One region of the Synechococcus sp. R65.1 genome, then DNA from elsewhere that is predicted to be linked to it. Evidence: predicted binding sites of a transcription regulator. Region 1 holds the regulator's gene; the other holds the start of a gene.

Region 1 (7,495 bases):
TACCAGCAGGATGCCAAAGGAAATGCGCAGGCCGTAGAGAAACCCTCCCCAAAGCCGGCGCCGCAGGGCTGCCAGCCGGTCCTGTTGCTCCTTGCGCTGGAGAATGCTGCGAAAGTCTGGCGGGAAAACGTAGGCGATCTCTCCCTGCCGCGAAACCTGAAGATGCCCCCCTGCCTTTTGGGCCAACTGCAGCAGCTCTTGCTTGGCCTCCTCTAAGGCCAGGCCTGTGGTGGAGGCGATGTCTCCCAACGTAACCCGCAGGCCCAGCCGCTCTACTGCCTCCATAACCAAAGTCTGTGCCGCCACCGTCAACCTCCGCTTCTGCCTGCTGTTAACCCGCCAGCTCCCTGTTTCCAGTATCTCTCCTGTGCTGGGCATCGGCGAGAGGATTCCCTCTTGGCAGCCGCTAAGCTAGGGCAGCCAGGCCAGGGTTGCCAGCAAGGCCGAGAGGATTCCAATCAACACCCAATTCAGCCGTTGGGTATTCACCAAGGGAGCGGCCTGGGAAGGGAGGGGAGCGGGGGACGTGGGCCGAGATCCCCGCGGGCGAGGGCGTTCATAGACTAGAAGTCGGCTTTCGGGCTTGGCCTCTTCCAGGTGGCTGAGATCGGGGATTTGGATCAACCACTCCGCTGGGCGGCGTAGACGGGGAGCCTGCCAGATGCTCAACACATAGCGCGCCTGTTGGGCAAGCTCGGGATCTGGACTATATAGCAAGCTCTGCACCAGGCGGACGGCCTCCTCGGTTTCTCCAAGCGCCTCCTGCGCCAAGGCCTGCCAGAGCCGCAGCTGGCCTGCCTGGGGATAGCGGCCTTGGGCCTGTTTGGCCTCCTCCAAGGCCTGTCGGTATTGTCCCCGCTCAAAGCTGGCTTGAATTCGGGCCAGGTATTGGGGCAAGGGCAAGTCTGGGGCCGGGATCGACTCGGAGTCCACGCAGCCTCCCTAGGTCAGCTTTTGTTCCACCCCAAACCCCACCAGGAGTACCTCCTGCAGCGGCTGGCCTTGAGGTGGGCGCCGGTAGTTGAGGATCTGCCGCAGGCGCAGGCGGGGGTTGAGCAGGGTGATGGTATCTACGGAAACAACGTGGGTGTAGGTGGTGGTCATCACCAGTTGCAGGGATCCCGGATCAAAGCGGAAGTCGGCCACCATGGGCCGCTCTTCCTCATAGGCGCGATCGCGCAGGTAGTCGCCTTCCAGCCCGCGGGGGCCCTCTCGCCGGGGCACAAACAACATGTTTAGCTCTTGCCCGACCTCCTCCCCCTTTTCGGAGACAGTCTCAAAGGCAAGGTGAAAGCCCAGGAAGCTGTCGACGCCGTGGTTGGGGTAGTTGTTGTCGGCCAGGACCTTCTCCTTGAGCTCAGGGGTGAGGGTGCGAATGGTGAACTCGGTGCGCGAGCGCTCCACCTCCCCTCGATCCAGGTAGTGATAGGTGCGCTCGGTGTGCCAGGCGCCAATACAGCAGTTAAAGAAGTGGTGAAACTGGTGGAGGGCGTTCATGCCAAAGGGCTCGAGAGCAGGGCTGAGTTGACACCAAGCCCGATCCTAAACCGAATCGAAGACAAACAGGCACCCCAATCCCTGCAGCAGATGCCTCAGGTGGGGATCCCCGTTGCCCCCAGCAGTTCCAGAGCCCGCTGCAACTGGCGATCCTCAGGGCCGCCCAGGGTTTCTGCCGTTAGCGGAACGGGGCCCTCGCCCACCACCACATCGGGCTGGATCCCTTGGCGGTGAATGTCGCGGCCGTTGGGGGTGAGGTATTTGGCAGTCGTCACGGCCAGCCCTGAGCCATCTGCCAGCTCCAGCAGGGATTGGATCAGCCCCTTGCCGAAGGTGCGCGTTCCCACCAGTTGCGCCCGCCCGCTGTCCTGCAATGCCCCCGCCAAGACTTCGCTAGCGCTGGCACTGCCTTGATTGACCAAAACCACTAGCGGCGCCTGGGTGAGAATTTCGCCGGTGGCAGGAATGCCTTCTAGAATGCCGTGGCGATCCTTCACCAGCACGATGTTGCCCTTGGGGATCCAAAAGCGGGCAATCTCAATGGCCGCCTGCAGCAGTCCTCCGGGGTTGTTGCGCAGATCCAGGAGGTAGCCCCGCACCCCTCGGGCTTCTGCCGCCTGGATAGCCTGGCGCACTTGGGTGGCTGCATTGCCGTTGAACTGGCTGAGGCGGATGTAGGCCACCAATCCCTGGGGCAGCTCAAAGAAAGCTGTGCGCACCGGGTTAATGAGGATTGACTGCCGCACCAGCTCCACCTCCCAGATGCGCCCCTGCCGCCTTAGCCGCAGGCTAACGGTTGTACCGCTAGGGCCGCGCATGCGCTCTGCCACCTCGTCCAAGCTCAGCCCCGCCACTGGCACCTGATCCACTGCCAAGATCTCATCCTGGGGCTGGATCCCGGCCCGCTCGGCAGGGGTGCCCTCCATGGGAGCAATAACCCGCACCGCCCCCTGCTCGTCGATGGCAATCTGCAGGCCAACACCGCTCAGCTCGCCGGCAGTAGAGGTCTGCAGACTGAGGTAGTGCTCCCGATCCAAAAAGCGGGTGTAGGGATCCCCCAAGGTGGCCAACATCTCCTCAATGGCCCGATAGGTTTCCTGACGATTCTTCAAGGGCCGCGCCAGAAAACGCTGCCGCACCTGCCACCAGTTTTGTCCGTTAAACCCCGGATCCACGTAGGCCCGATCCACATAGGCCCAAGCCTGGGCCAGCAGTTGCTGCTCTTCTCCCCAGCGGCTGGCCTGAGCTTGGTAGGCATCAGTGCCTAAACTTGCCCAGAGCAGGCACCCCAGCAGCAGAATGCGGAGAACCCAGCGGATCCCCCACTCTCTCTTCCTTGGCTTTGGCGCAACCATAGACGGCAAGACGCTAAGAAAAGTTAAGGAATATGAACAAGACGCAATATCGAAACCTGTTTTGCCAGCGAGAATGCGGATTCCTGCCCCCGAGCTGAGCCTAACTTAAGGAAGTCGTTAACAAATTGTGTTACAGTGCTGGTTGAGGTGGGGCTGTCCTCCACGGTGGAGTGACTTTCTCCCGCCGGGGAGATACCGAGAAATTGGAAAGAAAGGTACCATGGGCAAAGTTTACGACTGGCTAGACGAGCGGCTAGAGATTACGCCCTTCGTCGACGACGCAACCGGAAAATTCATCCCGCCGCACGTTAACATCTTCTATTGCCTTGGCGGCATCACGCTGGTGTGCTTTCTCATTCAGTTTGCCACCGGCTTTGCCATGACGTTTTACTACCGTCCGACGGTGGCCGAGGCCTTTGAGTCGGTCAACTACATCATGACCCAGGTCAACTTCGGCTGGCTGCTGCGCTCCATCCACCGCTGGAGCGCCTCCATGATGGTGTTGATGATGATTCTGCACACCTTCCGGGTTTACCTGACCGGTGGGTTTAAAAAGCCCCGCGAACTGACCTGGGTCACCGGCGTGATCTTGGCGGTGCTGACGGTTTCTTTCGGGGTTACGGGCTACTCTCTGCCCTGGGATCAGGTGGGCTACTGGGCAGTCAAGATCGTCTCGGGAGTGCCCAGCGCTATCCCGGTGGTGGGTGATGCCCTGGTTCAGCTTATCCGCGGTGGCGAGGCTGTTGGCCAAGCTACCCTCACTCGTTTCTACAGCTTGCACACCTTTGTCCTGCCTTGGCTGACGGCGGTCTTCATGACCATGCACTTTTTGATGATCCGCCGCCAGGGCATTTCTGGACCCCTGTGATCCAGGGCTGGTCGGATCCCCTACTTTCCCTTGCTCAACCCTTTTGCCCCAGACAAGGAGAACTGCTATGCCTGTCTCGAAGCAAGCGCTGGCGACTGAGGTTATTACACGCAAAGTTGACCTGGACAACCCCAAAGTTTTGGCCAAGCTGAAGAAGAACATGGGCCACATGACCTACGGGGAGCCCGCTTGGCCTAACGACTTGCTCTTTATGTTCCCGGTGGTTATCCTGGGCACTATTGGGGTGATTGTCGGTCTGGCGGTCATGGATCCCGCGGGTGTAGGCGAGCCGGCAGACCCCTTTGCCACGCCCCTGGAAATTCTTCCCGAGTGGTACCTCTACCCTGTGTTCCACATTTTGCGCGTTGTTCCCAGTAAGCTGCTGGGCATTGCCCTGATGTTGGCTATTCCCGTGGGCCTTTTGTTTGTGCCTTTCATTGAAAACGTCAACAAGTTCCAGAACCCGCTGCGCCGTCCAGTGGCGACGACGGTGTTTTTGATTGGCACTTTGGTAACCCTGTATCTAGGCATTGGCGCCACTCTGCCGCTGGACAAGTGGGTTACCCTGGGCCTGTTCTAGAGAGCCGAATATTGATAACTCTAGGTGCAGCAGGCCGATGGCCAAGCTGCACTTTTTTTAGGGGAACTTTCCCAGGGGACTTTTCGGCAAACCTGTGGGCAAGGGGATGGTAATATCGCTACGCACTCCTCTTGCGGGGATCGCCCATGAGCGTTTCTTCTTCTGCTGCTCAAACCTATCGGATTACTGCCCTAGCCGGCGATGGGATCGGCCCTGAGATTATGCAGGTGGGTCGGGCAGTTTTGGACGCCGTTGCCGCTCAGATGGGGTTTTCCCTCCAGTGGCAGGAGGGCCTAATTGGCGGAGCAGCCTACGAGGCCACGGGGGATCCCTTGCCCCCGGAGACCTTGAAAATGGCCCAGGAAAGCGATGCCGTTTACTTGGCAGCGGTTGGCGACTTTAAGTACGATACCCTGCCGCGCCAGAAGCGACCGGAGCAGGCTTTGCTGGGCTTGCGGGCCGGCTTGGGGCTATTTGCCAACTTGCGCCCCGTGAAGATCTTCCCCCAACTGGTGCAGGCCTCCTCCCTAAAGCCGGAGGTGGTTGCTGGGATCGACCTGGTGGTGGTACGCGAGCTCACCGGCGGCATCTACTTTGGTCAGCCCCGCGGGATCTTCGTCGATGCCCAGGGATCCCGCCGCGGCGTCAACACTATGGCCTACAGCGAGGCCGAGGTGGATCGCATTGCCCGCGTAGCTTTTGAACTGGCCCGCAAGCGACGGCGCAAGCTTTGCTCGGTGGATAAGGCCAATGTGCTGGAGGTGTCGCAACTGTGGCGGGAGCGGGTTACCGCCATTGCCGCCGAATACCCTGACGTAGAGCTTTCCCACCTCTATGTCGACAACGCGGCCATGCAGTTGGTGCGCTGGCCAAAGCAGTTTGACGTCATCCTGACAGAAAACCTCTTTGGGGATATCCTCTCCGACGAGGCGGCCATGCTAACTGGCTCCATTGGCATGTTGCCTTCTGCCTCTCTGGGAGCTACCGGCCCAGGCCTCTATGAGCCAGTCCATGGCTCAGCTCCGGATATTGCCGGCCAAGACAAGGCCAACCCCATTGCCCAGGTGCTTTCTGGGGCAATGCTACTGCGCTACTCCTTGGATCAGCCCCAAGCTGCTGACCGCATCGAACAGGCCGTCGAGGCGGTTTTGGCCCAGGGCTACCGCACCGCCGACATCTACTCGGAGGGGATGACCCTGGTCGGCTGCCGGGAAATGGGGGAAAAGATCCTGGCTGCCCTGGCTCAGCTGCCCGCCTCCTAGCAGGGGTCTCTCAGCCGTTGAGGGCTGGCCCCCTAGGCAAAGCGATGGCCAAGCTGGATGGGGTCGTGGACAGTGATCTTCTTCTTGTGGATAGAAATGTAGTTTTTCTTGCGCAACTCTCCCAAGAGACGGGTAATGGTGACGCGGGTTGATCCGATGGCTTCGGCAATGGCCTGGTGAGATAGCTTGAGGTCGATGGTTACGCCATTGGGGCCAGGCACCCCGAAGTCGCGGCAGAGGATCAACAAAAAGCTAACTAGGCGGGAGGCCATGTCGCGGTGGGCCAGGGTTTCAATCATCATCTCTGTCTGCAGGATACGGGAAGCCAAGCTCTTGAGCAGCAACATGGCCAGCTCAGCGTTCTCCCGTACAGACTTTTCCACCTGTTCGATGGGCAGAGAAAGCAGCTCGACGCGAGTAAAAGCTACGGCGTGATAGAAGCGGTCGGAGCGCTGCCCGGTAATGAAGGAGAGCACACCAAAAATACTGTTCTCCCGCAGGAGGGCAACGGTAATTTCTTCCCCCCTTTCGTACACCCGCGAGAGCTTAACCGCCCCTTTGACCAAAAAGTAAACCCGCTCCGCCGGATCGCCGGGGAGAAAAATGGTCTTGCCGCGTTCATAAGTCTCGATAACCGGAGGATGGCGAGATCCTCCTAGCTGCTTAAAAGCTGCAATGAGAGATTTTTCTGCGACGGCCACCACGAGATTTGTCAACCTTTCAAGGTCAGTTTATCTCTAGGATCAACCCCAGAGGTTAGCTTGGGGCACCTGGATCGAGCTGCCCACGACTCAGAGACTACCCTAAACTTAAGAGACTCTGCCTGGATATCTTTGTAGCCAGAGCTACGTTCCTTTGTTGCGACAAGGGAAGGTTGTATGGGGATCCCGCCGGCTGAGGTTGCCACCCCTTCTCGCCCTAGCCGCCAGCACTTTACGGTGCGGATGCCAGAGCCAGCCAGTCACCTCTTGGAGGTGGAGCTGCAGATTCGCGAAGTGGAACCAGAGGTGCCCCTGCGGCTGCGGCTGCCAGTGTGGACGCCGGGATCCTACCTAGTGCGGGAGCATGCCCGCCATGTACAGGAGTTTCAGGCCCTGAGCGAGCAGGGGAGCCCTTTGGCCTGGCGAAAGGTTGATAAAAACACCTGGGAGGTCGATCCACCTGGGTGTTCGGCGGTTACAGTCCGCTATCGGGTCTATGCCTATGAGCTGACGGTGCGCACCAACCATCTGGATCTCACCCACGCCTATTTCAATGGGGCGGCGCTCTTTCTCTACGTGCCTGGCCGCGAGCGGGAGCCCTATACGCTGACCGTGATCCCTCCCCACCCCGACTGGCGCATTGCCACCAGCCTGCGGCCCCTGGCCTCTCCTTCCCCAGGGGATCCTAGCGCTGGCCAGTCTTTCTTTGCTGAAGACTACGACGAGCTGGCAGACAGCCCAGTGGAAGTGGGCTTGCACCAGTTGCGCTCGTTTGCAGTGGAAGGGATCCCGCACTACTTCGTGGTCTGGGGAGCGGGCACCCTGAATTTGGATCAAGCAGTGGCCGATGCCGAGAAAATTGTCCGAACCACGGCAGCGTTTTTTGGCGGGCTGCCCTACGACCGCTACTGGTTTATTGTGCATTTGTCGGCCGGGGGATTTGGTGGCCTAGAACACAAGTACAGTGCCACCCTCAACTATTCTGGACTAGAGCTGCATCAGCCTCAGTCCTACCGCCGCTTTTTGGCGCTGCTGGCCCATGAGCTTTTCCATGCTTGGAACGTCAAGCGGCTGCGCCCTCTGGCTTTGGAGAAAATTAACTACAACCAAGAAAACTACGTGGACTGTCTGTGGTTTTGCGAGGGGGCAACCAGCTACTACGAAAATGTTATCTTGCTGCGAGCAGGGATCCTCAGTGCCAAAGAGTTTTTGCAGATCCTATCTGAGCAAAT
Region 2 (7,495 bases), on a different contig from region 1:
AGCTCATTTTTGCCCTCAGCCCCAGTGTAGAGGGGGAGGTCACCATGCATGTGGTTAAAGATTACCTGAAGCCGGTTGCTCCCAACCTGCGCATGACTCGTCTAGCTTTTGGCCTGCCCATGGGATCGGAGTTGGAGTATGCCGACGAGGTTACCCTGGCCCGAGCCTTGGAAGCGCGGCAGGAGCTGTAGCAGCAGGCTGCCGGAAGGACGGGCTGGGGAGCTAGTCGGTGAAGCCCAGGATCCAAACTCTCCTAGATAGGATCAGAGCTGGCAAGGCGTTCCGGGAGGCGGGTGGTGGCGCCAAACACCCTGCCCAAATAGCCGCAAGTAGCTCTCTAGCCCCCCAGCCAAGAGGGGCCTTGCCAAGTTAGCCAGCAGGGATCCCACCTCTAGCCTGGAGGTGCTCTTGGCAAGCTTTAGAGGAACTGATGGCTCTCTGGCTGCAGCACTACCTCATTGGGCACGGCATTGGCCGGCAGGGTGAGGACAAAGCGAATGGCCTCGGCAGCCGTGGCGGGGCTGAGCATTTTGTCCCTTTGCACCTTGAGGCTGATGGGATCCCAAAAGGGCGAGTCGATGCCGCCAAAGTAAAACAGGGTAAAGCGCACCCCAAAGCGCTTTAGCTCATCGGCCATGCACTTGGTAAAGCCGACCACGCCAAATTTGGCAGCACAGTAAGCCGAGGCCATGGCCATGGGGTGGCGACCCAGAATGCCGGGGAAGTTGAGAATATGGCCGGACTTCTGCTCCCGCATGGCGTTGGCCACCAGTTGGCTGGTGTAGAAGCTGCCCTTGAGGTTGACCGCCAGCATCTGCTCCAGGTCAGCGGGGGTAATTTGCGGGGCAGGTTTGAGGATGCCGGCGCCGGCCAGGTTGATTAGCACATCGATCCGCCCGTGCCTCTGCAGCGTTTGGGTCACCAGCGCCTCGACCTGGGCGTAGTCGGTTACATCTGTGGGGATCCCTACTCCAGAAGCAGCCCCGAGGGCTACTGCTTTCTCGGCCAAGGTGGCTAGGGGCCCTTCTCGCCGCGCCGCCAGCACCAGATGGGCTCCGGCCTGGGCCAGGAGAGGCACAAGGGCGCTGCCAATGCCCCCTGTGGCCCCTGTAATGAGAACAACCGCCTGGGACAATGAGGAAGACACGTTACGTTTTTTAAACTCTTCCTCTCATCATACCCAGGGAGTGGCCTTGAGGGACGATCCAGAGAGTTAAACGCGACGCAGCCGCAGTCGTTGCACCCATTCTTCCCCAAAGCGCAGCCAGTCTGCCATTTTTTCTGGACTCACCGGTGGGTCATCCCGCCAAATGACAAGCTGCGGCCCGAATCCCTCCGCACAACAAGGAGGATGCTGCTCCAAGAAGTTGAGGAAACTGGGATGGAAGCGCAGGCGAATCTTAGCCTCATCTTCTCCGCGCAAAAGGTAGCGGCGAGAAAAGTCGGGATGGTTCTCGAAATTGATATCCTGCATGCCAAAAGCTTTAGCAACGTCGTGGAACAAGGGAACTTCTGGGTGCAGCCGAAAATGAGGTAGCCGTAGGTCTTCGCAATAGGCCCAGAAAACAGAAAAGTAATAATTTCTTCCTCTGGAAGCCTTCCAGCTGTAGTCAAAGATGGCGATTTCGGTTCCATCGTTCAGTCGTTTGAACATCGAGTTGTAGAAACGAGCGCCGCCTCGTTGGAATAGCTCAAAGCCAGCCTGAAGCAAGCGGGATCGGATCCCTTCGGGTAGCTCCGCCGAAAACGACATTCCCAACCTCCTGGCTACCCGCTCCAAGGCTTCCCGACGCCTCTTCTCTAGATAGGCGATAAGCGCCAGAGGGCCTAAGAAAAGAAGGACGAGAAAAAGGACAAAAATAATAAGACCTATAACCATCCCATCCAAACCCCCCCTGAGTTTGTAAACTCAGCACCCCCACCCAGAGTACCAGAGCAGGCACAAAAAAGGGATCCCTCCAGCAAGAAGGGATCCCGTTCAAAAGCCTTGGCCGAGAACTAATGGTTTAGATGAGAATCAGGCGTCGAAATAGAGCGCGAACTCGTAGGGGTGAGGCCGCAGGTTAATGGGGTTGATCTCGTTGTCGATCTTGTACTCGATGTAGGTCTCGATGAGATCCTCAGTGAAGACGCCCCCCTCCAACAAGAAGTCGTGATCCTTCTGCAGGCTTTCCAAAGCATCCAGCAGGGATCCGGGCGTGGAGGGGATCTTGGCTAGCTCCTCCGGCTCCAGATCGTAGATGTCTTTGTCGAGAGGCTCGCCGGGGTGGATCTTGTTCTTGATCCCGTCCAAGCCAGCCATCAGCATAGCCGAGAAGGCAAGGTAAGGGTTGCAGGTGGCATCTGGGCAGCGAAACTCCAGCCGCTTGGCCTTGGGGTTTTTGCCCGTTACCGGAATCCGAATGGCTGCGGAGCGGTTGCCCTGCGAGTAGGCCAAGTTTACCGGCGCCTCAAACCCAGGCACCAGGCGCTTGTAGGAGTTGGTGGTGGGGTTGGTGAAAGCCAGAAGGGCTGGTGCATGCTTGAGGAGGCCACCGATGTAGTAGAGAGCTATCTCGCTGAGATCCGCGTAGTTGCCTTCTTGGTAGAAGAGGGGCTGGCCGTCTTTCCAGAGAGACTGGTGCGTGTGCATGCCGCTGCCGTTGTCGTTGAAGAGGGGCTTGGGCATGAACGTCACCGTCTTGCCGTGCTTGCGAGCCACGTTCCGGATCACGTACTTGTAAATCATCATGTAGTCGGCAGAGGTGAGCAGGTCGGCAAAGCGGTAGCCCAGCTCTCCTTGCCCGCCAGTGGCCACCTCGTGGTGGTGCTTTTCGATGGGCACCCCCAACTTGGCCATGGTTAGCAACATCTCGGTGCGGAGGTCTTGGTGGGCATCGGTGGGCGGCACAGGGAAATAGCCTTCTTTGTAGCGCGGCTTGTAGCCCAGGTTGCCCCCTTTCTCCTCCCGGCCTGAGTTCCAGCGGCCCTCGATGGAATCGACGAAGTAGTAGCCGGCGTTCTGAGTTTGGTCAAACCGTACATCTTCAAAGATGAAAAACTCTGCCTCGGGCCCAAAGTAAGCCGTATCGGCAATGCCTGTCGATTGCAGGTAAGCCACAGCCCGCATGGCCAGGCTCCGAGGACAACGGCTGTAGGGCTGGCCGGTGCGGGGTTCAATGATGTTACAGATGAGGCTGAGGGTGGGCACTTGGAAAAAGGGGTCGATCCAGGCCGTTTTGGGGTCTGGCACCATGTACATGTCCGACTCGTTGATGGATTTCCAGCCCCGGATGCTGGAGCCATCAAAGGGCAGCCCTTCGCTAAAAACTTGCTCCGTCAGCATTGAAGAGTGGAAGGAGACATGCTGCCAGGTGCCAAAGAGATCCACAAACTTGAGATCCACCATCTGGATATTGTTGTCGTGGATCATTTGGAGCACTTCTTGTGGGGTGGATGCCATGCCTTTCTCCTAACTTGACTTGGGTTGCGGTTGAAACTAAGACAGGCCGAAAGCGCTCACCCATCCTAGAAAGGCCGACACCAGCTTTTTGTATCTTCTGATACAAGGATGACCTGGTTCCAGCCTTCCCTTCGTCAAAGAGCAGCTCACCGGCAATCCGCGGGAGAACGAAAATGAAACTGACAAGCCCTGGCCTCCTTGAGGCTGCGGAATCGTGTTAAGTTAAAGCGTAGTCATTACGAGTTTGACTTGATAGTCCCGTTGCGGAAGGGGAGATAGAGCAATGACAAACCAAGGTCGGGTTGAGAATGTGGTCATTATTGGCTCGGGCCCTGCTGGGTTGACTGCAGCCATTTACGCTGGGCGCGCCAACCTAAAGCCGGTGGTGTTCGAGGGGTTTCAAGTGGGCGGGATCCCGGGTGGGCAACTGATGACCACCACCGAGGTGGAGAACTTTCCGGGCTTTCCCGAGGGCATCAGCGGTCCCCAACTGATGAAGAACATGCGCGCTCAAGCAGAGCGGTGGGGGGCAGAGCTTTACCCCGAGGATGTTACCTCTGTGGACCTCAGCCAGCGGCCGTTTGTGGTTCGCTCCGAGGAACGGGAAGTGCGCACCCACAGCCTCATCATTGCCACCGGGGCTACGGCCAAGCGCCTGCACCTGCCGGGGGAGGAGATCTACTGGAACCGGGGCATGTCGGCCTGTGCTGTCTGCGATGGGGCCATGCCCATGTTTAGGGGAGTGGAACTGGTGGTGATTGGCGGTGGCGATACCGCCTGTGAGGAGGCCACCTACCTGACCAAGTTTGGATCCCATGTCCATATGCTGGTGCGCAGTGGCAAGATGCGGGCCAGCAAGGCCATGCAAGACCGGGTGCTCAACCACCCCAAGATTACGGTGCACTGGCACACGGAGGCGGTAGAGGTTCTGGGCGACGGCCAGCGCCTGACTGGCGTGAGGGTGCGCAACAACCAGACCGGCGAGCTGCAGGAGATGGCGGTAGGGGGGGTATTCTACGCCATTGGCCACAAACCCAACACGGACTTGTTCAAGGGGCAACTGGAGCTGGATGAAGCTGGCTACATTGTCACCCGCCCTGGTTCTGTAGCCACCAGTGTGGAGGGGGTATTTGCCGCTGGGGACGTGCAAGATCACGAGTTTCGTCAGGCCATCACCGCTGCCGGCACCGGCTGTATGGCGGCCATGCTGGCGGAGCGCTGGCTCTCGGAGCGAGGTCTAGCTCAGGAATATCCCGTTGTCCCGCCGAGCCAGCCGGAACTCGCTTCTGCTATCGAGGTAGAGCCTGCGGGAGGCTCTGCTGTCGAGGAGGCCGGTTTTGAGCAGGAGGTGCAAGAGGACCTCGACTTCAACCAAACTTGCCATGAAGGGGGCTATGCCCTGCGGCGGCTTTACCATGAGAGCAATCGCCTGCTGATGGTCAAGTACACGGCTCCCACCTGTACCCCTTGCCATGCCCTCAAGCCAATCCTGAACAAGGTCATCGAAGAGTTTGCCAACAAGCTGCACGTGGTGGAGATCGATATCGAGAAGGAGCCGGAGATTGCCGAGGCCGGCGGGGTAACCTGTACGCCAACGGTGCAGTTTTTCAAAAACAAGGAGCTGGTGGCCCAGGTGGTGGGCGTCAAGCCCAAGTCCCACTACCGCGAGGTGATCCAGGCCAACTTGTCCGAATCAGCCTAGTCTACCAGCTAGTCGGCAAAGGCACTGGAGTAGGCGGCCTGTAGAGCTGCCAAAGAGACCGACAACACGGGATCCCCTTCTGCAGTAGTCACCACCAAGGGATCCGCTGGCCCGCCCACCTGTCCTAGAAGCTGCCACTGGCGGGGAAGCTGCGACTCTAGGTAGGCTTCCCAAGGAGAGTGCTGGGCTGGATCGACGGAAACGAGGATGCGGCTGGATCCCTCGCCAAAGAGAGCTAGATCCCAACGGGTAGACGGAGAGGGGATCCAGATCTTGGCCCCTCGTCCGCCGCTGAGGCAGGCTTCCGCCAGCGCCACGGCCAGTCCCCCCTCACTGCAGTCGTGGGCGGAGCGCACCCACCCCTGCCGGATGCCGTGGCGGCAGGCTGCTTGCACCTGCCTTTCCAGTTCCAGATCCACCGGCGCGGGCCGGCCTGTAACTTTCTGGTAAATGACCGCCAAGTACTCACTTCCCCCCAGGCTGGCGACGGCCTGGGATCCCAAGAGGTAGATGAGATCCCCTTCTTGCTGCCACCCCTGGCCACAGATGAATTTCAAGTCCGGAATGAGACCCACCATGCCGATGACAGGAGTGGGGTAGATGGCCTGGGATCCCTTCTCGTTGTAGAGGGAGACGTTCCCCCCGGTTACCGGCGTGCCCAGGGTGCGGCAGGCATCCCCAATCCCCCGACAGGCCAGGGTCAACTGCCAGTACACCACCGGATTTTCCGGGTTGCCGAAGTTAAGGTTGTCGGTTACGGCCAAGGGATCTGCCCCCACGCAGGAAAGGTTGCGGGCGGCTTCGGCCACCGCAGCTTTGGCCCCCTCATAGGGATCCAGGTACACCCAGCGACCATTGCCGTCTACGGTGGCGGCAATCGCCTTGCGGGAAGCCTGCAGGGGTGGCACTTCGCCTACGCCAAATTTCTGGGGGCGGATGCGGATGACCGCCGCATCTCCCTGTCCCGGCCAAAGGACGGTGTTGTTTTGCACCTGGTGGTCGTACTGGCGATAGATCCAGGCTTTGCTGGCCAGGGTGGGGCTTGCCAAAAGCTGTAGCAGCACCTGCTCCCACGCCAGCGTTTCCTGGGGTAGGTGGATCCCTTGCCGGTCGCAGGGGGGAAGGGTACTGGGATCCCATTGCCAGGCTGCCTGCACATACTCTGGCGGCTCTGGCAACACGGGACGGACGTATACAGGGGTATCCTCCGCCAAGGCCCGCGCCGGCACTCGCACCACGCAGGATCCCTGGTGCCAGATCTCCACCAGCGGCTCGGCAATGACTTCCCCAACCACGCTGGCCTGCAGGCCCCAGCGGTGGAAGATCTCTATGACCTCTGCTTCCCGGCCTTTCTGCACCACCAGCAGCATCCGCTCTTGGGACTCCGAAAGGAGGTACTCCCAAGCTTCCATGCCGCTTTCTCGGGCCGGCACCCGGTCGAGGTCGAAGCGGATCCCCACCCCTCCCTTGGCCGCCATCTCCGCGGTGGAGCAGGTGATCCCGGCAGCGCCCATGTCCTGCGCAGCCACCACTGCTCCTGTGGCAAAGGCTTCCAGGCAGGCCTCGATGAGACATTTGCCGAGGAAGGGATCCCCCACCTGCACGGCTGGCCGGTCTTGGTGCGCATCTTCTTTCAGCTCGGCGCTGGCAAAGCTGGCCCCGCGGATCCCATCCCGCCCGGTGGTGGCGCCGACATACAAGACAGGGTTGCCCACCCCCCGCGCTGCCGACTTCACCACTGCTGGTGCCTCCAAAAGCCCCAAAGCCATGACGTTGACTAGGGGGTTGCCGCTGTAGCAGGGATCCACGGCCACTTCGCCCCCCACCGTGGGCACCCCCACGCAGTTGCCGTAGTGGGCGATCCCCTCCACCACTCTGGCCATCAAGCGGCGGTTGCGGGGATCCGTCAGCGGCCCAAAGCGCAGGGAGTTCAAGAGCGCAATGGGGCGGGCGCCCAGGGTAAAGATATCGCGTAGGATGCCCCCCACGCCGGTGGCCGCCCCCTGGAAGGGCTCCACGGCTGAAGGGTGGTTGTGGGACTCGATCTTAAAGGCCAGCCAGTCCCCATCCCCCAAGTCCACCACGCCGGCATTTTCCCCTGGCCCTACCACCACCCGCTCGCCCGCAGTGGGAAAGTTTTTCAGCAGAGGGCGAGAGTTCTTATAGCAGCAGTGCTCCGACCACATCACCCCAAACATGGCCAGCTCGGTGGGGTTGGGATCCCGGCCCAGTTGCTGTTGGATCTGTTGATACTCCTGGGAAGAGAGGCCGTGGAGCTTCAGCTCTTCAGGGGTAGGGGGCATAGGCACCAAGGCTAAGTCAACAAAGCGGGCCCCAAAAGGCGGGCCTGG

Evidence for each region. The regulator NtcA, encoded in region 1, controls nitrogen genes in cyanobacteria. The targets are predictions, from matches to a motif close to GTANCNNNNGNTAC.
Region 2: glnA (type I glutamate--ammonia ligase) is a predicted target of NtcA. The motif match lies at 3,533-3,546, and genes of this name have one in related genera.

What each region holds. Positions count from the first base shown of each region.
Region 1 covers NZ_JANSHU010000016.1:733-8,227, reverse strand. Annotated here, with positions in the region: gene NW814_RS07895 (hypothetical protein) at 1-306, opposite strand, end outside; gene NW814_RS07890 (hypothetical protein) at 412-933, opposite strand; gene NW814_RS07885 (phycobiliprotein lyase) at 943-1,497, opposite strand; gene NW814_RS07880 (S41 family peptidase) at 1,593-2,852, opposite strand; gene petB (cytochrome b6) at 3,073-3,720, shown strand; gene petD (cytochrome b6-f complex subunit IV) at 3,788-4,300, shown strand; gene leuB (3-isopropylmalate dehydrogenase) at 4,447-5,562, shown strand; gene ntcA (global nitrogen regulator NtcA) at 5,595-6,266, opposite strand; partial or broken gene NW814_RS07855 (M61 family metallopeptidase) at 6,441-7,495, shown strand, end outside.
Region 2 covers NZ_JANSHU010000008.1:84,992-92,486, forward strand. Annotated here, with positions in the region: gene recR (recombination mediator RecR) at 1-191, shown strand, start outside; gene NW814_RS05550 (SDR family oxidoreductase) at 419-1,147, opposite strand; gene NW814_RS05555 (hypothetical protein) at 1,214-1,753, opposite strand; gene glnA (type I glutamate--ammonia ligase) at 2,018-3,442, opposite strand; gene trxB (thioredoxin-disulfide reductase) at 3,726-5,144, shown strand; gene purL (phosphoribosylformylglycinamidine synthase subunit PurL) at 5,153-7,447, opposite strand; gene recG (ATP-dependent DNA helicase RecG) at 7,459-7,495, opposite strand, start outside.